3 regions of the Arthrobacter sp. UYP4 genome follow, and region 3 is predicted to be linked to each of the others. Evidence: riboswitches for the same ligand, from Rfam matches in the RefSeq annotation. Region 3 holds a riboswitch; each other region holds the start of a gene.

Region 1 (7,258 bases), on a different contig from region 3:
GGCGACGGGAGCCGGTGCGACCGGCACCTCGACGACGACGGGTGCCGGAGCGTCGGCGACGGGTGCCTCGACGACGACCGGTGCCGGAGCCTCGGCGACGGGTGCCTCGACGACCGGGGCGGGCTCGGCGACGGGCGCCTCGACGACGACCGGCTTGGCGGTGACCTTGACCGGGGTCATGTTGAAGGCGACGGCGGTCTCGGACGAGGCGACGACGGCCGCGCGGGCCGACGTGACCGTGACGCTGGACGCTGCGGCGTCACGCTGCGGCTGCAGGTCCGCGGCGTTGGCTGCGACCCCGCTCGTCAGGACGAGGCCGGAGGCCGCGGCGATGACGGCGGCCTGGCGGCCCATGCCGCCGGTGGTGACGGCCTTGGCGAGGGCCGAGAGGCCGGCGGTGTCCTGGGTTTCGCTGCGGTGGCGGGCGATGATGGCGCGTGAAGACATGGTGGTTTCTCCGAAGGGGTTCTAGCGGACGCGGACGAAGCCGGCGCCGGGAAGGTCTGAGAGGTTGTGGAGGCCGGTGTTCATGCCGTTGAGGCCACCGCTGATGACCTGGCCGTTACCGACGTAGATCGCGACGTGGCCCGCCGTGATGACCAGGTCACCCGCAGCGGGGGATCCGACGACGTCGCCGAACTGGAAGAACTGGCCGGGTGCGAGATCGCCGACGGACTTGCCGACGGAGCGCAGGGCGGTCTCGACCATCGCGGTGCAGTCCTGGGCGACGCCGATCTGGCCGTAGGCAGAGGCGACCAGCCCGGCAGCGACACCGGAGGACTGGACAGGCGCGGGTGCCGGTGCGACGACGGGCTCGGCGACGGCGACCGGTGCGGGCGCCACGGCGGCGGGTGCGACCACGGGTGCGACGGGAGCGGCCTCGACAGGAGCGGCCGCGGCGGGAGCGGCCTCGACAGCAGCGACCTCGACGGGAGCAGCGGGCGCCACGACCGCGGCGGGAGCCTCGACGACGACGGCGGGCTCGGCCTCGACGACGGGAGCCGGCGGCTCGACGACCTCGGGAGCAGGAGTGACCTCGACGGCCACGCGATCGAAGGAGACCGTCGCGGTGGCCGGCACGGTGACCTCGGCCGACACGACGCGGCTCACGGTCAACGCTGCGGAGGACTGGACTTCACGCTCGGCGGCGGTTGCAGCCTGGGCGGGCAGTCCCGCGGTCAGGACCAGGCCCGACGCCGCGACGATGACGGCTGCCTGGCGGCCGACCGATCCGGCATTGGATGCTGCTGCTGTGGACAGGGCCGTCAGCGGACTGACGTCCCGGGGCGCGCGGTGGCGGCCCGGCGAAGAGCTTTTGGACACGTTGGATTGCCTCTCCCAACGCCTGCGAGGTGAGCTGTCGGATTCGGATGGGAGTCACCCGGCCGCTGCGGAAACAGCGACTTAACCCCAAGGATTTCTGGAACAGAAACCCGAAAATTGGTTCCCCCGCCTCTGCCATGCGATGGTGCGGACGGACCTCCGGCAATGGCAGAGCTAGGCGATTTGCAGGAGGGTGCCGGATCTAGAGCGAATTTGGCACAAGATGGAGGCTACCTCAGATATCGCGGTATGTCACGTTACGGTCACGGAATGGTGTGTTATTGATGACGGAGCCGTGCCGGACTCAGGACGCGACGGAGACGAACACGTGCGAGGCGACCTCCGGAGGCAGCTCGAGCGCACCTTCCACCCCGGGGACGCGGACGGAGACGTACCCGCCCACCGACTCCAGGCTGAGGCGTGCACCCGGCCGCAGGCCGCCCTCGTCGAGCTGGGTCAGGAGTTCCGGGTCGACCTGGATCGGCTCGGCCAGGCGCACCAGCGTGACCGGCTTCTCGGGCGAGTAGGTGCCCATGGCGGAGAGCAGGGTGACCACGCCGTCGGTGAAGAGTTCGGACTGGACGCCGCCGATGGCCTCGAGGCCGGGGATGGGATTCCCGTAGGGCGACTCGGAGGGCTTGCCCAGGAGTTCGTAGAGCCTGCGCTCGACGCGTTCGCTCATCACGTGCTCCCAGCGGCAGGCCTCGTCGTGCACGTAGGCCCAGTCGAGCCCGATGACGTCGCTCAGGAGGCGTTCCGCGAGGCGGTGCTTCCTCATGACCCCGGTGGCCCGGTGCCGTCCCAGTTCGGTGAGCTCGAGGTGCCGGTCACCCGAGACGACCACCAGTCCGTCACGCTCCATGCGTCCGATGGTCTGGGAGACCGTGGGTCCCGAGTGGCGCAGCCGTTCGGCGATGCGCGCCCGCAGGGCGACGATGTTCTCTTCCTCGAGTTCAAGGATGGTCCGCAGGTACATCTCGGTGGTGTCGATGAGGTCCGTCATGCGGGTCAGCTCCTTGGTGCGGTGCGGGTGCGCGGCTGGGATGCCTCACGCCGGTGGGGGTCCACGGCCGCCACGACCTGTTCCGCCCCACGCCTCCCAAGGTTAACCCATGGTGCGATTCCCCCGGCAATCGACCGGGGCGGCGACGGCGTCCCCGCCGCATCCTCCGCCTGCGGTGTTAACAAATGGAGCGCCACCGGCTCCTCGGGCAGAATGAGGGCGATACCCGCCGCCGAAACAGCTGGAGCACCCATGACCGAACTGCCCCGCATCCCCGAGCACCTCCTGCCGTCGGACGGCCGGTTCGGCGCCGGTCCGTCCAAGGTCCGGAGCGGACAGATCGACGCCCTCGTGTCCGCGGGACGGGTCCTGCTGGGCACGTCGCACCGCCAGGCTCCCGTGCGCGAACTCGTCGGGCGCGTGCGGGACGGTCTGAGCACCTTCTTCGGCGCACCCGAGGCATACGAGGTGGTCCTCGGGGTGGGCGGCTCGACGGCCTTCTGGGATGTCGCCACCTTCGGGCTCGTGGAGCACAGGGCGCAGCACCTCTCCTTCGGCGAGTTCGGCTCCAAGTTCGCCTCCGCCACCACCAGGGCGCCGTTCCTCGAGGCATCGGACATCATCACGGCCCCGCCGGGTACGCGCCCCGATCCGGCGGCCGCAGCGGGCGTGGACACCTACGCCTGGCCGCAGAACGAGACGTCGACGGGTGTCGCGGCTCCCGTTCGACGGGTCGAGGGCGCGGACGACGGCGCCCTGGTCCTCGTGGACGCGACCTCCGCGGCCGGCGGCCTCGACGTGGACGTCTCCGAGGCCGATGTCTACTACTTCGCCCCGCAGAAGAACTTCGCCTCCGACGGCGGATTGTGGCTGGGCCTCTTCTCCCCCGCAGCGCTGGAGCGGGCGGCCCGGATCGATGCCGGCGACCGCTGGATCCCCGACTTCCTCAACCTCCAGACGGCGATCGACAACTCGCGCCTGAACCAGACGTACAACACCCCGTCGCTGTCCACCCTGGTCACGCTCGACGCGCAGGTGGAATGGCTCAACGCCCAGGGCGGGCTGCCCTTCGCCGCCGCCCGCACGGCGGACTCAGCGGGACGCCTGTACTCCTGGGCGGAGGCCTCCCCCGTGGCGAGCCCCTACGTGACCCGCCCCGAGGACCGCTCGAACGTCATCGTGACGGTGGACTTCGACGATGCGGTGGATGCCGCGCGCATCGCCGCGATCCTGCGGGCCAACGGGATCGTCGACGTCGAGCCGTACCGCAAGCTCGGGCGCAACCAGCTGCGCGTCGCCACCTTCGTGGCGATCGAGCCCGACGACGTCTCGGCTCTCATCGCCTGCATCGACCACGTGGTCGAGCACCTCCTCTAGCAGGTCAGGTGCTGCCGTCCGCGGCGCCGGCCTCGTGGTCGAGGCGGAGCCGCCGGGGTGCCGAGCGGTCGTACCGCAACCGGACGTCGTGGTACCTCCACGCCCAGAAGATGCCGGCGGCCGCGGCGATGATGCCGGAGGCGGCGGCCACGCCCAGGCTCCACCGCGGACCGAACATGTCGGAGACCCATCCCACCACGGGGGCGCCCAGCGGCGTCCCGCCGAGGAAGATGGCGAAGTAGAGGGCCATGACCCGGCCGCGCATGGCGGGGTCCGTCGTCGTCTGCACGTAGGCGTTGGCGCTGGTCATCAGCGTCAGCGCGAAGAGACCCACCGGCACGAGTGCGAGCCCGAACAGCCAGAGGTTCGGTGCGAGGGCCGCCAGGACGCACGCGATCCCGAAGGCGGCCGACGCGCCGAAGATGAATCGCAGGCGCGGCCGTTCCCTGCGCGCGGACAGGAGCGCGCCCGCGACCGATCCGACCGCCATCACCGAGGACAGCACGCCGAAGACACCGGCATCCTGCCCGAACTCCGTGCGCGCCATCGCGGCGATGAACACGGCGAAGTTCAGCCCGAACGTCCCCACGATGAAGATCGCGAGCATCACCATCATCAGGTCCGGGCGCTGCTGTACGTAGCGGAAGCCCGCCCGGATCCGTCCCTTGCCCGGGGCGGAGCGGGGCTGCCTGTTCAGTTCGGCGCTCCGCATCGCGAGCAGCACGTAGACCATCGCACCGAAGGTCAGGGCGTTGATCAGGAAGACCCAGCCGGGCCCCACACCCGCGGTCAGCAGTCCGGCGATGGCCGGGCCGACCAGCCGGGCACCGTTGAACGAGGCGCTGTTGAGCGCGACGGCGTTGGGGAGGTAGTCGTCGCGCACGAGTTCGGAGACGAAGGCCTGGCGGGCGGGGGCGTCGAAGGCCGAGACGACCCCGAGTGCGAGCGCGAAGGCGTAGACGTGCCACAGGAGCGCGACGTCGAGGAGGACCATCAGTCCGAGCCCCACGCCGAGGAGCGCCATGGCGATCTGTGTCGTGGCAAGCAGCTTGCGCCGGTCCACGGTGTCGGCGATGAGCCCGGCCCAGGGCGCGATCACGAGCTGCGGTCCGAGCTGGAGGGCCATCACGATGCCCAGCGCGGACGCGTTCTGGGGGGTGAGGATGTCGTAGACCAGCCAGTCCTGGGCGGTCCGCTGCATCCACGTGCCGATGTTGGAGATGAGGGCCCCGATGAACCAGAGCCGGTAGTTGTGGATCCCGAGCGATCGGAAGGTGCTCAGAGCACTCCCCTTCCGTTCCGGCGCCACTGCTGCGTCACTCGGCGTCGGGCTGGTCCACGGCGTCAGGCTGGTCCACGGCCTCGTCCGACGCATCGGATGCTCCCGCCGGGGCCAGGGGCTCCCGTTCCTGCGTGTCGTCGGAGGGATCCTGCGGGACATCGGGCACCGGCTCGGCGGGCACGTCGCCGGGCTTGTCGGCATCGGCTTCGTCCGCCTGCGAGTCCTCGGGACGCACCCGCTCCGACCACGGCAACCACTCGGGCGCCAGCAGCGCGGTCGCGGAGGGCAGCAGACCGACCTCGCACACCGTGACGTCCTTGCTCCGGGCGATGCGGGCGACGCTCGCGTACCACTGCCAGCCGCCGTACCCGGGGACGAATGCCTCGAAGCGATGCGTCACGAGCCGCTCACCCTCGATGGTGGCGGACACGTGGCGACCCACCTGGGCCTCGGGGGCGATCTCGAGCACGCCGCTGCGGGCCCGCTCGACGGCCGCTTCCAGCACGGCATCCGATTTCGGGATCCGGCGCGATGCCCGCGGCTTCCGGGGCACCTCGACCGGCGCGGGGGCATCGTCGGTCGGCGTCCCGCTGCCGGTCAGGGCTGCGCTGTCGGCAGTGTCCAGGTTGGTCGAGGTCATGATCGAAGCCTACGCGTCGAGGTCGTCCGCAACCGCCCTCAGGACGGCCGCGACCTTCGAGGCGTGCGCCTTCTCGGGGTAGCGCCCCTTGCGGAGTCCGTTGGACACCCCGTCGAGCAGCTTGATGAGGTCTTCCGTGATGACCGCCATGTCATCGGCGCTCTTGCGCGTCGCCTTGGCGACGGACGGTGCCTGCTCCAGGATGCGCGCGGAGAGGGCCTGGAGACCGCGACGGCCGTCCGCGACGCCGAACTCGAGCTTGGTGCCCACCTTGACCTCGCTCACGCCGGCGGGAAGCGCCGAGGCGTGCAGGAACACCTCCTTGCCGTCGTCGGTGGACAGGAACCCGAATCCCTTGTCCGCGTCGAACCACTTCACTTTGCCGATGGGCACGTCGTCTACCTCTTCTTAGCTGTACCGGGCGGGGTGCGCCCGGGGTCTGGTCCCGGGTGCGGGAAGCACCGCCTGGTGCCCAGGCGCACTGCCACCGCCGGGGAAGTCTGTGTCTCCTAGGATATAGCTTTTCCCACGGCTTCCCGGCCGTGGTTCTTGTAGTCTGGGACGGCTATGATCCCTGACCAGACCCCGCCGAGCCGCCCTGCCCCCCATCCCCTGCGGGGCCCCGTCCCGGGCGGCGACGCCGGCCGATCGTCCCGCGGACGGTTCGGGGTCCTGGTCCTCGCGGTCGCGTTCGCCGGTATCGGGCTGCTGTCGCTCGCCGCCATCCTCGTCACCGCGCTCCTCCAGGGCACGGTGTGGCCGGGCTTCGTGCTGGCGACGTACTTCTGCCTCCCGATCGCCTTCCTGCTGATGGTCTCGCTCGTCGCGGGGTCGGTCGTCGCACGCCGGCGCTCCTGATCCGCCCGCTCGGAGCTCGCCCGACGACGGCTCCCGCCCGCCCGTCGTCCTCAGGACGAGCGATCCGTGTCGGAGGGGCCGGGTAATCTTGAGGGGATGTCCGCGATCCGAGCACTGGCCGACCAGCTGGCCCTTCGGAGCGATGACGAACTGCGCCGCCTGCTTGCCGTCCGGCCCGACCTCATCCTTCCCCCGGTGCCTGATTTCGCCGCGCTCGCGGCGAGGGCCTCCACCCGCGTGAGCCTGCAGCGCGCCCTGGACAATGTCGCGCGCCCCGGGCTCCAGGTCCTCGAGGCGATCGTTGTGCTCAGCGAGGACGACGGCTCCGCGGTTCCACGCGAGCGCCTCGCGGCCGCCTTCGCGGACGGCGCGGCGGACGATCTCGACATCATCATCGCCGATCTCCTCGAGCAGGCCCTCGTCACGGGTTCCCCGGCGGAGGGCTTCCTGCCGGTCGGCGCGCTGGCCGATGCGCTCGGCCCCTACCCCGCCGGCCTCGGCCGGCCCTTCCGCGTCCTCGCCCGCTCCATCCCGCGCTACGGACCGGCCCTGGTCCACGCGGTGCAGCTCCTGGACGCCGCGGCGGACACCGGGGCGATGACCTCCGCGGCCGCGGCGCAGGCACTGCAGGAGGTGACGGCGGATCCGGTGCTCTGGCGTCGGGTCCTGGCCGACGCTCCCGACGGTGCCGCCACCCTGCTCGCACGCCTGCGGGACGTCCCGGTCGGCTCGACGGCGACAGGCGGCGACGGCGGCGCCTCGCCCGCGGTGCGCT
Region 2 (7,258 bases), on a different contig from region 3:
TGCACGTGCCGGATCAAGGGATAGGGAGATAGCGCATGAACCATGACACACCCGATGGGGCAGAGGGGCTGTTCCGACCGCAGTTGCAGTCAGCCCTTGCCGTCGCAGGCAGGCTCGGCGAAATGCTCGCCCGTCAGCGCGCAGAGCGGAACGAGCAGATGCTGCGCGCCCAGGACGCCGAGCGTCGACAGCTCCAGGAGCGGTTCGAAGCCGAACGAGCCGTCATGCGTACCCAGCTCGGCGCTGTTTACCAGCCGCAGTTCTGGGAAGCGGCCAGACCTGAGGACATCGCCTCCCAGCACGCCCTCGCACAGCAGTGGGAGCCGTTCGATGACATGGCCCGCCTTTCCCGCGAACACATGCACGACGAGATCCGCACACGGTACAACCTGACTCCTGAGGAGTACCTTGAGGGGCGCCAGCAATCGGCCCGACAAGTGATGGCCGACGCCCCTAAAAGACAGGAAGCAGTCCGAAACTGGGATGCGCAGCGCGACTACGTAGAAGCTGAGCGGCAGTCCGCGGTCGTCGTAACCGAGGACTGGCAGAACGACGTCGACACACAGAACGCAGCAGCCAACGCCAAGGAACTCTGGGACACAGGCGACCGCAGGGCTAAACTCGCAGAATTCCTCACCGAACGAGTCGGAACCACAGACATTGGGCGAGAAGGAGTCGCCGCCGTCCTCGCAGCCGACCTCAGTAACGGGACACCACCATCGGCGGCAGTGAAAGCCGTCAAGCATTCCGTCCGCCGCCCAAACGGGTCCGAACCCGAACACATAAACGAAAGAGGCTTTGGTGTGGGCTAGGCCCCGAGGCGCAAAAGGGAGATACCGATAAGAGCGCGATTGTGTGACGCTTCCTTATCCAGCCACGCTATAGAGCCACGTTGTGGCGACGCCGATAAGCGACCTTTGGGTAGTAAAGGTGCGTCGTGGATGAGGTAAGCAGTTAACGCAGTAGGCGACCTATTGCACGAGTGGCTTCCTTGATTTTGGCGTCGACGGTATCGGTGCCCGCTTGGCCGGGTGTGCCATGTGTGCGTGCGGCTTCATGGGCGGCATCTGCGACGCAGTGGGTGAGATGGCTTTCCAATAATCCGAGGCTGAGCGCATGCATGGCGTTGTTCACGGCGGCGACCTGGGTGAGAATGTCAATGCAGTATTGGTCTTCATCAACCATGCGGGCTATTCCGCGGACCTGACCTTCGATGCGCTTGAGCCGGCGCAGGTAGGCGCCCTTATCGGTTGCATATCCGTGTTGATGAGGTGTTGCCCTGGTGAGCGGGTCCATGTAGTCGGCTGGTTGTGCCGCGCTAGCAGTGTTGATGCTGACCTTCGGTGCGATGTGGTTGCTCATAGTCGTTCCCCTCAACATCATCGGCGGGTTGCTGACCGGCGCAGGAAGCCGTTGATGTGGTCTTCGGCCATGCGAGATACACGGCCCTCACCAGTATCTGTCAACGAGCACGGGCAGGTGAATGAACAACAGAAGCAGAAGTTCCGCAGGCCTCTGTTAGCGGCCCTCTAGTCGGCGTGTCGTGGCAACATGCCGACCCTCGTTATGCGAACGTGACATCAAATACCATCCTGGGGTATTCTCCTCAGGTGATCCCGGCACCCGTCGAGATCGCTCTCCCACGCAGAATGCCGAGCCCTGCCGCTGCTACCGGGATCCGTTCGTACAATCCATACGGCAGGGACGGGGGAACCACGTTTCCACCGGGTCACCGCACCTTCGTGTGTTGATCCTCGGGGTTAAGTCGATCCATCAGTTCATTCCTGTGCTGCATCCTTGCGTGCTGCCATGGGACCAGGTTGAGGACGGCCGGGTGACTCCCATCCGAACCCGACAGCTCACCCCGCAGGCATGGGAGAGGCAATCACCATGTCACGTCCGTCCATTTCTGCGCGCCACCGCGCCGCCGTCACCCACTCCATCGCCCTCGAGGGCCTGTCGTATTCCGCGAAGACCAGCGCTGTAGCACTGGGCAAGCCGGCCATCATCGCAGCTGCAACCGGCGGCCTCGTCTTCGCTGTTGGAGCCCCCGCCGCCCAGGCCGGCACCTACTCGCAGGACGCCTCCAGCACCGTCACAGCGCAGGCCCCCGCCGCCGCTGCTACAGGCGTCTACACGGTTGCCTCCGGCGACACCATGGGTGCCATTGCCGCCAAGCACGGCGTGAATCTCGATGCTCTGCTGGCAAGCAATGGCCTGTCCTACGCCTCGGTCATTTTCCCGGGTCAGCAGATCCAGCTTTCCGGTGTTGCCTCTACCAGTGTTGCTGTCAGTGCAGCCGCTGTTCCCGCTGCCGCTCCCACCAGCCAGGTCTTCTACAGCGCACCGGCCGCAGCCCCGGCTCCCGCTCCTGCAGCACCTCAGCCCGGATACTCCCTGACCTCGTCCACTGTCGCCCCGATCGCCCCGGCAGCTCCCGCAGCGCCGAGTGTTCCCGCGAGTGGCGTCGGTGCGGCCATCGTGGCATCGGCCTACGCCCAGATCGGGTCCATCCAGGACTGCACTGTTCTTGCTGAGCGGGCACTGCGCTCGATCGGAAAGAATGTCGGAGACCTCGGCCCCATGCAGTTCCTGCAGTACGGAACTGTCGTCGCCACCCCGGCCCCCGGTGACCTCGTGGTCCGTCCGGGTCACGTCGCGATCTACGTCGGTGGCGGCAAGGTCATTAGCAGCGGCATGAATGGTGCGAACCTCACCATGGAACACCCCCTGTCCGACCTCGCCGGATCGACCTTCGTGCGCGTCGCAGGCTAACTTCACCCTCCGGTGAGGTGGTTGCCCTCAAGCTGAGATAGCGGTGAGTGCCCTGGACGGGGGCACTCACCGCTATTTCCTTGCCCGCGCGTCTCCGCTTTTCGGGTTGCGGTGCAAGTTGACCGGGCGTGCGGTTCCTAGATATTTACGAGCTAGACCTGGGCGAGAGCGTGACGTTGAGATGGTTGTGTATCAGTGAATGATCCGTGGGTTAGCGGGCCGGTCTGGATACCGGAGGCCCCGCCATCGTGGGCGGCCTACCTAGCGCCGACCCTGCAGCCGATCCCGCTGATCCCCGGAGTCGCTCTGGTCCTGGGTGTGTTCTACCTGGCCGGCGCGATCCGCCTGTGGTCGATGGGCCGTTCCTGGCCTGTGTGGCGGACGGTGATCTTCCTGGCGGGCTGCGCCATCATCATGATCACCATGGGCGCCGGCGTCGAAGGCTACGGTCTGCGCATGTTTTCCGTCTTCATGTTCCAGCAACTGACGCTCATGATGGCCGTCCCTCCGCTTCTGGTCCTGGGTCGGCCCGGCACCTTGTTGCTGCGCGCCACCCCTCATCATGGACTTGGGCGCCCGATCCTCCGGCTCGCTCATGCGGGACTGCGCTCAAGATCCGCTCGGATCGTCCTTCATCCGGCGTTCATGATCCCGGTGTTCCTTGTCAGCTTCTACGGGGTCTACCTCAGTGGTATCGCCGACGCGATGCTGCCGTCCTGGTACGGGCACATCACCCTTGAACTGCTGTTTTTGATCTCCGGGGTGCTCTTCACCGTCCCCGTGCTATCGACGGACCCTCTACCGGTGAAACAGTCCCACTTCGGCCGGTTCCTCGACATTTTCGCCGAGATGCCGCTTCATGCGTTCTTCGGCGTCGTCCTGATGATGGCGACCACCCCTGTCGTCGATTTCTTCGGCACGCTGCCCGCTGGGTGGGACGTCGACCCGCTTACCGATCAGGGCATCGCCGGCGGCTTGGCCTGGTCCTACGGGGAACTGCCTTCGGTGCTGATGCTGCTGATCATCATGGTGCGCTGGCAGCGCGACGACACCGTGACCTCACGGGCTATTGACCGGAAGCACAATCGGGAGGGAACACCGGAGCTCGACGCGTACAACGCCTACCTCGAGCAGCTCAGGCAACGCTCTGAACGCCATGATCGGCGACGATAAGACGACCCCGGCCTGCGAGCAGCACGACTGACGCAGCGTCCACATCACTTAGCCCCTGGAGCTCTTGTGCCTCGGACCCAAGACGTGGTGCTGGTGCTCGAAGGGAAGGCCTGCGGATCGCTAGCTTGCGACGAGTCGAACCGCCTCGCGGAAGTCATCCAGTGACGTCAAAGCATTATGGTTCTGATCATCAAGAAGGATCAGCGCCGGGGCTCGGGTTACGCCGACGCCAACAGCTTCGATCCGGTCGGCCTCGATGAGTGACTGCACGTCGGAGCTTTGCATGTCGGCTTCGAATCGTGCGCTGTCGAGCCCGAGCTCACGGGCAACGCCCAGATAGGTGTCCACGGTGGCACGGGTGTGCAGGCGGGGAAGTTCCTGGGCGTCCGGGCTCAGCGTGATTGCTTCCAGGAAGGGAAGGAAGCAACCCTGACGGTCTGCGGCTTCCAGTGCTGTCGCACCCAAGTGCGCCTGGTCGTTTGAGGGCAGGTGACGCGCGACGAAAGTAACGCGTCGGGAGTAGTCCGCCCGGAGGTTGGAGAGAAACTCCTGAATGGAGATGGTGCCCGGCGCGTACAGGTCGATGAATTGCACCAGAACGGCCCGCTCGTGGGAAGCGCGCGAGACCAATCGATCGCTCGCGACGATCGCGCCCCGCAAGGCACTTTGTTGTGTCGCTCGTTCAGTCGAAGTCGAAGCAGACGCTGGCCGAGGGCCGCGGGAGTTCCTCGGGGTCGCAGGCGACGGTTCGGGGTCCCGATCCGTATCGTCGCGATCGTTCGACAGGTACCCCTTGATGCCAATGAAAAAGGCAATGGAACCCAGCACCACGATGATGGCCAGGGGAATCATTGCTGCAAACCAGGGGTTCATGAAAAAGGTGCCGATCCTGTCACATCGCACGACCGCGAACGGATATGCCTGTTCACGTACGCCAGATGAGCCGTCTATCGGAACGTTCCGCTCCGAGATGGTGTCACCATGACCCATCAGATACATCGTACCGTGAACTATTTTGTAGAGCCTTTTCCCCATCGGACAGCGCATCAGGCCGAACCCAGCTTGAACCACCGCTCACCTGTCAGCGGATAGGGGCAGGTATGAGAGACGGGCGCATGTGCATGTATGGAGCGGAGGGACCGGCGGTACAGAATGCGCGGTTGAAGACGTCAGGGTTTCGCCGCTTAGCCTCCGATGTTGTCAGACGCGTTTGGCGTAGATGACGTAGTTGTCGTCGAAGAGTCCGGTGTCGGGGTCGTAGCCGTCGCAGGTGATTAGGCGGAGCTCTGAGCCAGCGGTGTTTCCGTACACGGTCAGGGTGGGGAAGTTGTCCTTGGGGTATTGCTCGCCGCGTTCAACGGCGAAGCTTGCCGTCGTGCCGTCTTCGCGGGTGATGTCGATGACGTCGCCGGCCTTGAGTGCGCGGAGGTTCGCAAAGACACCGGGGCCGCCGTCGGTGGCATTGACGTGGCCGAGCAGGACCGCGGGCCCTTGCTCGCCGGGGGTGGGGGACTGGTTGTACCAGCTGGCGGGGGCACCGGGACCGTCCGGTGGTACCTCAAGGGAGCCGTTCTCTCGCAGGCCCAATGCGAGGAGGTCTGATCCGGCGCCGATGGCCGGGATGCTGAAGGAGACGGGCGCCGATTCGGGGAGGACGTCCGGGGCGGCCGTGGTAGCGGGTGCCGGTGTCGCGGACGCACTGGGCGCCGGCGCCTGGCTCGAGGCGGAGGCATCCGCGGCGGGGGTGGCAGTGCTGCTGGGTGAGGTGCTGGGTGGGGTGCTGGTCTGTGCCTGCGGGGTAGCGGGTGCGCCGCATCCGGTGAGGAGAACAGCAGCGACCGCCGTCGAGACCAGGAGGTTTCGACGGCGGTCGCTGGGTGAACTAATCATGGTGTGAAATCGGTCCGATCAGTTCAGTGGTGCTCTGGTGTGACTAGTTGGAGCGGCGACGGACGACGTACGTTCCGCCTGCTGCTGCTGCGAGGACCAGGCCGCCGGCGAGGGCGTACATGCCGACGCTGCTGTCGGTGTCCTGTGCGACACCGGTGTCGGCGCCACCGTTGGGCATGGCGCCCATCTGGGAAGCGGCGAGGTTTCCACACAGGGCCGGGGAGGTGGCGCCGAGGGGGAGCTTGGGGTCGAGGTCGCTGGGGGAGTTGAAGACTTCCTCGGAGACGCCGGCGGTTGCGGGATCGAGGCCGTGGACGACGACGACTGCCGTGCCAGCGTCCAGTGCGTCCTGGGTGCCCTGGTTGATCTCGAAGGAACGCGAGATGGTGTAGCTGCCACCCTGGCCGCCGAGGGCGAGGTTCAGGCCCTCTTCGGGTCCGGTGGCTCCGCTGGTGGTGAGGGTGGACTGGATTCCGCCGTACTTGCCGGCACCTTCGGTGACGCTGACGATGCCATCAGCGTTGGCGTCATCGGCGGAGGTCGGGCAGGTTCCCATGGCCAGGCCGTGGATGTGCTGGACGTGGGGGTATGGGCCGTCCATGAAGGTCTCGGCGAGGCCGCTGACCTGAAGGTTGACGGTCGCGGTGGTGCCCTGGACGTCGACGGTGACGGTACCGGTGCCGGTGGTGCCGTTGAGCTGGCCCAGCGTGGACGAGTAGGAGCCGGCTGCGTGGTCGGCCATGGCGGGGGCTCCGGCCATGGCGACGACGCCAAGAGCCAGGGTCGGAACTGCGAGAAGTCGCATCTTCTTGTTCATGGGAACATCCTTCACTGTGCGGTGAGTCCGCGACCGTGGTGGGCGCGTCTGTATGTGATTCGGCACACTCTCCGTTACGGATGGGAAGTATGCGTCTCTTTTTTTCACAACAGCTTTCCCACCCCACTTCTAGGCATGAACATTCCGCCGGCGAGCTCGGTTAGGGCTGGTTAGGGCTGGTCCGAGTCTGTGATGGCTGTCGGTGAGGTGAGCTTCTTGCGCAAGACAATGATGGCGTCCCGGATCCGGCTTTTGACCGTGGGCAGTGGCACGGCCTGCCGGGCGGCGACCAGTTCGTAGGTCAGCCCGTTGTAGAAGGCGAGGTGAAGTGCTTCGCGTTGTTTGGGTGCCAGGTCTTTAAGGAGCGCCCTGACAGTGTCGTGTTCAATGCCGTCCAGTGCAGTGTCTGATGTTTGGTCGTACTCGCGGGTGAAGTTCCGTATGAAGTAGTCGGTGTCGTGGCGTGTGGCGCGTTCCTCGCTGTCCCGCTTATCCAGGGCGCGACGATGAGCCATGGTCATGATCCAGGTGTCGGGATGACCGCGCTCGGTGTCGTAGGTGTCCGCCTTACGCCAAATCTCAAAAAGGACTTCCTGTGTGACT
Region 3 (7,258 bases):
AAGAGGCTCCGCCTCTCGAAGCGGCTCCTCGAACGCGTGGCCGGGGTGACGGAACGGCGTTGGTGGTCTCCCGGGTCCGATTTCGACGACGCCGCGATCGAGGCGGGGGCCAAGGCCATGGCCGAGGCCGGTATCGAGCCGGGCGACGTCGGGCTGCTCATCAACACGTCGGTGACCCGCCGCAACCTCGAACCCTCGGTCGCCGTGAAGATCCACCACTCGCTGGGGCTGCCCTCGTCCGCGATGAACTTCGACCTGGCCAACGCCTGCCTCGGGTTCGTCAACGGGATGACCCTCGCCGCGAACATGATCGATTCCGGCCAGATCAAGTACGCCCTGATCGTCGCCGGCGAGGACGCCCAGCGGACCCAGGAGGCCACCTTCAAGCGCCTCAACCGCGAGGACTCGACGCGCGAGGATTTCCTGAGCGAGTTCGCGACCCTCACGCTCGGCTCCGGCGCGGCCGCCGCGGTCATCGGCCCGGCCGACGCCCACCCCGGGTCCCACCGCATCCTCGGCGGCGTCTCCCGTGCGGGGACGCAGCACCACGAGCTGTGCGTCGGCGGCATCGACGGGATGTACACCGACACGAAGGGACTGCTCGACGGCGGCCTGGAGCTCGTCGTCACGGCGTGGCACGAGGCGCAGGCGGACGGCTGGGCGTGGGACGCGATGGACCGCTACGTCACCCACCAGGTCTCCAACTCCTACACCAACGCCATCATCAAGGCCGTCGACCTCGAGCGTGAGCGCGTCCCGATCACCTTCCCGCACTGGGGCAACGTGGGGCCGGCCTCCCTGCCGATGACCCTCGCCCAGGAGTCGCAGTCCCTCACCCCCGGGGACCGGGTGCTGTGCCTGGGCGTCGGCTCGGGCCTGAACACCTCCATGATGGAGATTGCGTGGTAGAACTCCCCGGCGTCGACCCCTCGTGGTCGGCGTACATCGACGTGCCCTCGACCAGCGGGGCCGACGCCCCGGGAACCAGCCACCGCTGGCACTACCTCGACAACGGGCTCGGCGCAGGTGCCGATGACGAGGTCACGGGAACGCTCCTGTGCGTCCACGGCAATCCCACCTGGTCCTACCTGTGGCGGAGCTACCTCGCTGCCGGTCGCACGGCCGGCTGGCGCGTAATCGCGGTGGACCAGCTCGACATGGGCTACTCCGACCGCACCGGCGCGTTCCGGCGCCTCGAACACCGCATCACCGACCTCGAGGATTTCGTCGCCGCCGTCGGCCTCGCGGGTCCCGTGGTCACGGTGGGGCACGACTGGGGCGGCGTCGTCAGCCTCGGCTACGCCGACCGCAACCGCAGGGACCTGGCGGGCGTGATCCTGACCAACACGGCCATCCACCAGGATCCGGCCCGGCCCATCCCGGCACCCCTGCGGCTCGCCCTGGCACCCGGCGTGCACGGCCTGGGCACGAGGACCAGCACGGCCTTCCTCGACGTGACCCTCTCCCTCGCCCGGCCGGCGCTGGAGCGTGGGGTCCGCCGCGCGTTCCGCGACCCGTACCGTACGTCGGCAGCCCGCGAGGGCATCGCCAATTTCGTCTCCGACATCCCCGCCGACCCGTCCCACCCGAGCTTCGCCGCCCTCACCGCGGTCGCGGAGGGCATCCGCAGCCTGGCCGTGCCCGTGCTGATGATGTGGGGCCCGCACGACCCGATCTTCTCGGACCCCTACCTCGAGGACCTCGCCCGCCGCCTCCCCGCCGCGGACATCCATCGTTTCGAGCAGGCCGGCCACCTGGTGCAGGAGGACGCCGACACGGCGTCGACCGCCATGGAGTGGCTCGGCATCCGGTCCGTGGGCGTGCCCCGACCGGACCGGTCCGGCGACAGCGCCCCGGAGGACCGTCCCTACACCCCGCTGGGCCGGCGGATCACCGAGCTCGCCGCCGGTCCCGAGGCAGGGACGACGGCGGTCGCCGAGATGGCTCCCGCGGGCACGCCGCGGACGCTGACCTGGCGCGAGCTCTCCGACGACGTCGACGCCGTGGCCGCCGGCCTCACCGCGCTCGGCTACGGTGCGGGCAGCAGGGTCAGCCTGCTCGTCCCGCCCGGAGTGGACCTCACCGTCCTGATCTACGCCTGCCTGCAGATCGGCGCCGTGATCGTCGTCGCCGATGCCGGCCTCGGCGCGCGCGGCCTCAACCGTGCCGTCAAGGGGTCCGCACCCGACGTCGTGATCGGCATCGAACACGCCCTCCTCGCAGCCCGGGCCTTCGGCTGGCCGGGTCGGCGGATCAGTGCCGCTCCCCTGCCTGCCGCTAAGAAGAAGGCGCTGCGCGTCGAGGCGTCCTTGAACGACCTCCGTGCCGCCCGGCCGGTCGCCGGAGCACCGCGCGCCGCGCCCGCGCCGGACACCGACGCCGCCATCCTCTTCACCTCCGGGTCCACCGGTCCGGCCAAGGGCGTGGTGTACACGCACCGCCGGCTCTCGGCCATGCGCGACGCCGTGGAATCCACCCTCGGGCTGGGACCGGGCGCCTCTCTCGTCGCAGGATTCGCACCCTTCGCCCTGCTCGGCCCGGCCCTCGGCGCGACGTCGGTGACCCCGGCCATGGACGTCACCGCCCCGCGGACCCTGACGGCGCGGGCACTGGCCGATGCCGCGGCCGCGATCGACGCCACCGTCGTCTTCGCGTCGCCGGCGGCGCTGCGCAACGTCCTGGCGACGTCGGCCGACCTCCCTGCGGCCGGCCGGTCGGCTCTGGAGCGGATTACCCTGATGCTCTCCGCCGGGGCGCCGATCCCGGTACCGCTGCTCGAGGAGGTCCAGGCACTCGTCCCGTCCGCGGCCCTCCACACGCCCTACGGCATGACCGAGTCCCTCCTCGTCGCCGATATCGACCTCGACGGCATCCGGGCCGCCGCGACGGCGGCCGAGGCGGGACTGGACGGCGCCGGCAACGGCGTGTGCGTGGGTCTCCCGGTGCACGGCGCACGCGTCGCGGTCAGCCCGCTCGACGGCACGGGTGAGGCAACCGGCGAAGCCACCGGGACTCCCGGCGTGACGGGCGAGATCCTCGTCGACGCTCCGCACGTCAAGGATCGCTACTTCCGCCTCTGGCGCACCCAGGAGGACTCGGCACGGACGCGCCCGTGGCATCGCACCGGCGATGTCGGCCACTTCGACGCCGACGGCCGCCTCTGGGTCGAAGGACGGCTCGGCCACGTCATCACCGCACCGGGAGGGGTGGTGACCCCGGTGGGACTCGAGCAGTCGCTGGAGGCACTCGACGGCGTCCGCCTCGCCGCTGTCGTCGGCGTCGGCCCCTCCGGCGCGCAGGCTGTGGTGGCGGTCGTCGAGACGACGACGCCGGGTCGTCGTCGCCCCCGGCTCGCTGATGCGTCGCTCGCCGCTGCCGCCCGCGATGCGGCCGGCGCGCGCGGCGTGGACCTCGCTGCGGTCGTCTCGGTCCCCGCGCTGCCGGTGGACATCCGGCACAATGCGAAGATCGACCGCGCACGGGTCGCGGCCTGGAGCGGACGGTTCCTCGCCGGCGGGCGGGCCGGCTCCCTGTGACCGTCCTCGTGACGGGCGCCAGCGGGATGCTCGGCCGCGCGGTCGCCGGACAGCTCCTCGCCGACGGCCACGACGTTCGGTGCTTCCAGCGCCGCCCGTCGGGTGTCGTCGGTGCCGCCGACGTACTGGGCTCCATCGAGGACGACGCGGCGGTGACCGCCGCGGTCCGGGGGTGCGACGCCGTGATCCACCTCGCGGCGAAGGTCTCCTTCACCGGCCGCGCCGCCGACTTCGACAGGACCAACGTGGACGGGACCCGGCGCCTGCTCGATGCCGCCCGGCGCGCCGGCATCCCCGACGTCGTCCACGTCTCCTCGCCCTCCGTGGCGCACGACGGCACGTCCCTGGTCGGCGCGTCCGCCGGTCCCGCGGACCCGGGGACCGCACGAGGCGACTACGCCCGGACCAAGGCCGCGGCGGAGGTGCTGGCGCTGCGACGCTCCACGGCGTCGTTCCGCGTCGCCGCGGTGCGCCCGCACATCGTCTGGGGACCCGGTGACACGCAGCTCGTCGAGCGCGTCGTCGACCGGGCCCGGCGGGGACGGCTGCCGCTGCTCGACGGTGGCACCGCACTGATCGACACCACCTACGTGGACAACGCGGCGTCGGCGATCGTCGCCTGCCTCGCCCGTATCGGCGAGGCGCAGGGCCAGGCCTTCGTCGTGACCAACGGTGAGCCGCGGCCCATCGCGGAGCTGCTCGCAGGGATCTGCCGCGCCGCCGGCGTCCGCCCACCGGCATGGTCGGTGCCCGGATCGGTAGCACGGGCGGCGGGGACGGTCATCGAACGCGCCTGGCTGGCGCTCGGCCGCGCCGAGGAGCCGCCCATGACCCGCTTCCTGGCCGAACAGCTGTCCACCGCACACTGGTTCGACCAGCGGCGGACCCGGGCCGTGCTCGACTGGACGCCGGGGGTCAGCATCGACCAGGGGTTCCAGCGCCTCGCGGCGCACTACGGCGGCTGAGGACGCGGGCCCGGGCGGGAACGCGCCGCCACGGCCTCTCGCCGGGTACGCGGAAGGGCGGGATGCCCCGCATCCCGCCCTTCTGCGTACCTGTACCTGGGACGACCGGCTGACGCCGGTCGCGATTCCTAGCGGGTGTAGTACCCGTCCACCGACATGGCGTTGACCGAGTGCACCAGCGTGCCCTGCGAGGGGTTCAGGGCGCTGACCATCTGGCCGTTGCCGAGGTAGATACCGACGTGGCTTCCACCGTTCTGGCTCACCAGGTCGCCCGGCTGCGGGTTGCTGGTGGGGGTGAGAGCAGCGAACTGCGACCAAGTGGTGCGCGGCAGGCTGATGCCGTTCTGCGCGTAGACCCACTGCACGAAGCCGGAGCAGTCCCAGCCGCCGAACGAGGTTCCGCCGTACACGTAGCCCGAGCCGATGCCCTGCATGGCCGTGCCGACGATGCCTCCGCCGGCGGGGCTGATCGAGGCGGACTGCGTGCTGAGTCCGGTGGTGTTCCCCGAGAAGACTGCGGGTGCTGCCACGGGTGCGGGTGCCGCCACGGGTGCCGGTGCCGCGATCGCTGCGGGGGCAGCGACGATCGTTGCGGACTGGGCGGAGTACTGCTGGGGAGCGGCAGTACCGGTGAGCGCGAGGGCCTGACCCGGGTAGATGACCGAGCTGTAGCCGAGTCCGTTGGCCGTGAACAGCGTGTCGAGGCCGACGCCGTGCGAGGCAGCGATGCTGCCCAGCGTGTCGCCGGCCTGGACGGTGTAGGTGCCCGCCGCGACGGTGGACGCCGCGACCTGCTCGGGTGCGGCCTGCAGGGTGATCTCGCCTGCGGCACTCGCGGGGAGCGCTGCGCCGAACATGATCCCGGATGCTGCGACGACGACGGCGGCGGGCTTGCCGGCCACCGAGGCACTCGCGGAGATCGCGCGGGAGGCGGTGAGAAGGGGGTTGGTGCGCGTGGGGACGGCCCGGTGGCGCGCTGAAGTGCTCTTGGACATGATCATGCCTTTCCCAATGCCTGCGAAGTTAGCTGTCGGGTTCGGATGGGACATCCGGACGTGCTGTTCTCGTTCCAGCGAACATGCGCTGGTCGACACGCGTCTTTACCCCTAGGACTCAGGACTGAGTCCGCTATCGGTTCCCCCGCCCCTGTCGAATGTGTAGTGCGAACGGTCCGTCCTCATCGACAGGGTTAGGCAGAGTGAGGAGGGGCGCCCCTCCGTTGTGGAGCGGGCGCGGGGTCAACGGTACCCGTTGAGCTTCCGGTTGTCACGTTTGGGTTACGGCGCCGACGGTGCCATAATCCCCCCGCGCCGACTAGGCCCGAGCGTTCCGCGGCCTCGGCTGGCAGTACGGGCAGAGGGACGATGACCTGTTCATGAAGGCTTCGCGCCGGATGAGGGTCGAGCGCCCTTCGGCTGCGCAGCGACGGCAGGGTTGCCCGGCACGGCCGTAGGCTTCGAGGTCGCGGGCGAAGTAGCCCGACGCGCCGTTGACGTTGACGTACAGCGCGTCGAAACTCGTGCCACCGGCGTCCAGGGCCCGGGTCATGACCGTGGTGACCGCCTCGACGATACGGAGGGTGTCGGGACGGCGCAGAGTGTCCGTGGGGCGCGCGTAGTGGAGTCTCGCCGCCCACAGCGCCTCGTCCGCGTAGATGTTGCCGATCCCCGAGATGAGGCCCTGGTCGAGGAGGGCACGCTTGAGGCCCGTCCTCCGCTCGCGGAGACGCCGGTGGAAGGATTCGACGGAGAACGCGGGATCGAGCGGGTCACGCGCGATGTGCGCGGCCTGGTGCGGGATGAGAGGCAGATCCGTGTCTCCGCGACCACCCGGCGCGCCGTCGGCGGTGGGCTCGAGATCGGCGACGAACATGCCCCCGAAGATCCTCTGGTCGACGAACCGGAGGTCGGCGGGGAGCGGGGCACCCTCGTCGTCGACGGCGGTGGAGAGCCGAAGGCGCACCTTCAGGTGTTTCTCGAGGGGGGCCTCCAACTCCTCGATGAGCAGCTGACCGCTCATGCCGAGGTGCGCCATCAGTGCGACGTGCGGGACGTCACGGGGGGCGTCCGGGTCCTGGAGGGTCATCCAGAGGAACTTCCCGCGCCGCACCACGTCCGTGACGCGTGCTCCGGTGACGTTGCCGCGGAAGTCCTCGACGCCTGCGACGTGGCGTCGCAGCGACCGCGGGTCCACCACCTCGACGGCCTCGACGGTGCGGCCCGTGACCCAGCGCGCCAGCCCACGCCGTACCACCTCGACCTCGGGCAGTTCAGGCACTCAGGGTCCGGGGGGCGCTGCGGGCGCGTCGTGCGGTTCGCCGTCGGGCGTCGTCCCGGGCCCGGGTGCGAGCAGCTTCCAGGAGGCGGCAGCAGCCTCCTGCTCCGCCTCCTTCTTCGAGTGGCCGCACCCGGAGCCGTACTCGACGCCGCCGATCACGAGGCGCGCGGTGAACGTACGGGCGTGGTCGGGACCGGCGCCCACCACCTGGTAGTCGATCAGGCCGAGCCGGCGGGCGGCCGCGGTCTCCTGGATGCGGGTCTTCCAGTCCGTGCCTTCGCCGAGGACAGCGGAGTCGCGCAGGAGCGGCCCGATGAGCCTCATGACCATGGCCCTCGCGATCTCGATCCCGTGGCTCAGGTAGGCAGCACCGATGACGGCCTCCATGGTGTCCGCGAGGATGGATGCCTTGTCCCGGCCGTTGGTGAGCTTCTCGCCCTGTCCGAGCAGCACGTGACTGCCGAGGTCGAGCGTGCGGGC

What was found. A riboswitch is a leader RNA that binds a small molecule or an ion and turns the genes downstream of it on or off. The one in region 3 is predicted to bind cyclic di-AMP.
Region 1: linked by a shared signal. The riboswitch ahead of AC0Z9V_RS12090 (NlpC/P60 family protein) and the one ahead of AC0Z9V_RS03400 (C40 family peptidase) in region 3 are both predicted to bind cyclic di-AMP.
Region 2: linked by a shared signal. The riboswitch ahead of AC0Z9V_RS17755 (C40 family peptidase) and the one ahead of AC0Z9V_RS03400 (C40 family peptidase) in region 3 are both predicted to bind cyclic di-AMP.

Annotation. Positions count from the first base shown of each region.
Region 1 covers NZ_JBXAVU010000002.1:748,073-755,330, forward strand. The annotation lists gene AC0Z9V_RS12085 (NlpC/P60 family protein) at 1-447, opposite strand, end outside; gene AC0Z9V_RS12090 (NlpC/P60 family protein) at 469-1,323, opposite strand; cyclic di-AMP (ydaO/yuaA leader) riboswitch at 1,329-1,498, opposite strand; gene AC0Z9V_RS12095 (iron-dependent transcriptional repressor DtxR) at 1,628-2,326, opposite strand; gene serC (phosphoserine transaminase) at 2,579-3,703, shown strand; gene AC0Z9V_RS12105 (MFS transporter) at 3,708-4,985, opposite strand; gene AC0Z9V_RS12110 (DUF3027 domain-containing protein) at 5,020-5,625, opposite strand; gene AC0Z9V_RS12115 (cold-shock protein) at 5,635-6,018, opposite strand; gene AC0Z9V_RS12120 (hypothetical protein) at 6,193-6,483, shown strand; gene AC0Z9V_RS12125 (helicase-associated domain-containing protein) at 6,580-7,258, shown strand, end outside.
Region 2 covers NZ_JBXAVU010000010.1:11,835-19,092, reverse strand. The annotation lists partial or broken gene AC0Z9V_RS17770 (hypothetical protein) at 1-32, shown strand, start outside; gene AC0Z9V_RS17765 (hypothetical protein) at 36-812, shown strand; gene AC0Z9V_RS17760 (metal-sensitive transcriptional regulator) at 955-1,296, opposite strand; cyclic di-AMP (ydaO/yuaA leader) riboswitch at 1,676-1,888, shown strand; gene AC0Z9V_RS17755 (C40 family peptidase) at 1,891-2,775, shown strand; gene AC0Z9V_RS17750 (cytochrome c oxidase assembly protein) at 2,971-3,948, shown strand; gene AC0Z9V_RS17745 (DsbA family protein) at 4,069-4,938, opposite strand; gene AC0Z9V_RS17740 (class F sortase) at 5,149-5,838, opposite strand; gene AC0Z9V_RS17735 (hypothetical protein) at 5,882-6,655, opposite strand; gene AC0Z9V_RS17730 (sigma-70 family RNA polymerase sigma factor) at 6,826-7,258, opposite strand, start outside.
Region 3 covers NZ_JBXAVU010000001.1:720,640-727,897, forward strand. The annotation lists gene AC0Z9V_RS03385 (3-oxoacyl-ACP synthase III) at 1-909, shown strand, start outside; gene AC0Z9V_RS03390 (alpha/beta fold hydrolase) at 903-3,536, shown strand; gene AC0Z9V_RS03395 (NAD-dependent epimerase/dehydratase family protein) at 3,533-4,501, shown strand; gene AC0Z9V_RS03400 (C40 family peptidase) at 4,630-5,496, opposite strand; cyclic di-AMP (ydaO/yuaA leader) riboswitch at 5,499-5,683, opposite strand; gene mutM (bifunctional DNA-formamidopyrimidine glycosylase/DNA-(apurinic or apyrimidinic site) lyase) at 5,816-6,778, opposite strand; gene rnc (ribonuclease III) at 6,779-7,258, opposite strand, start outside.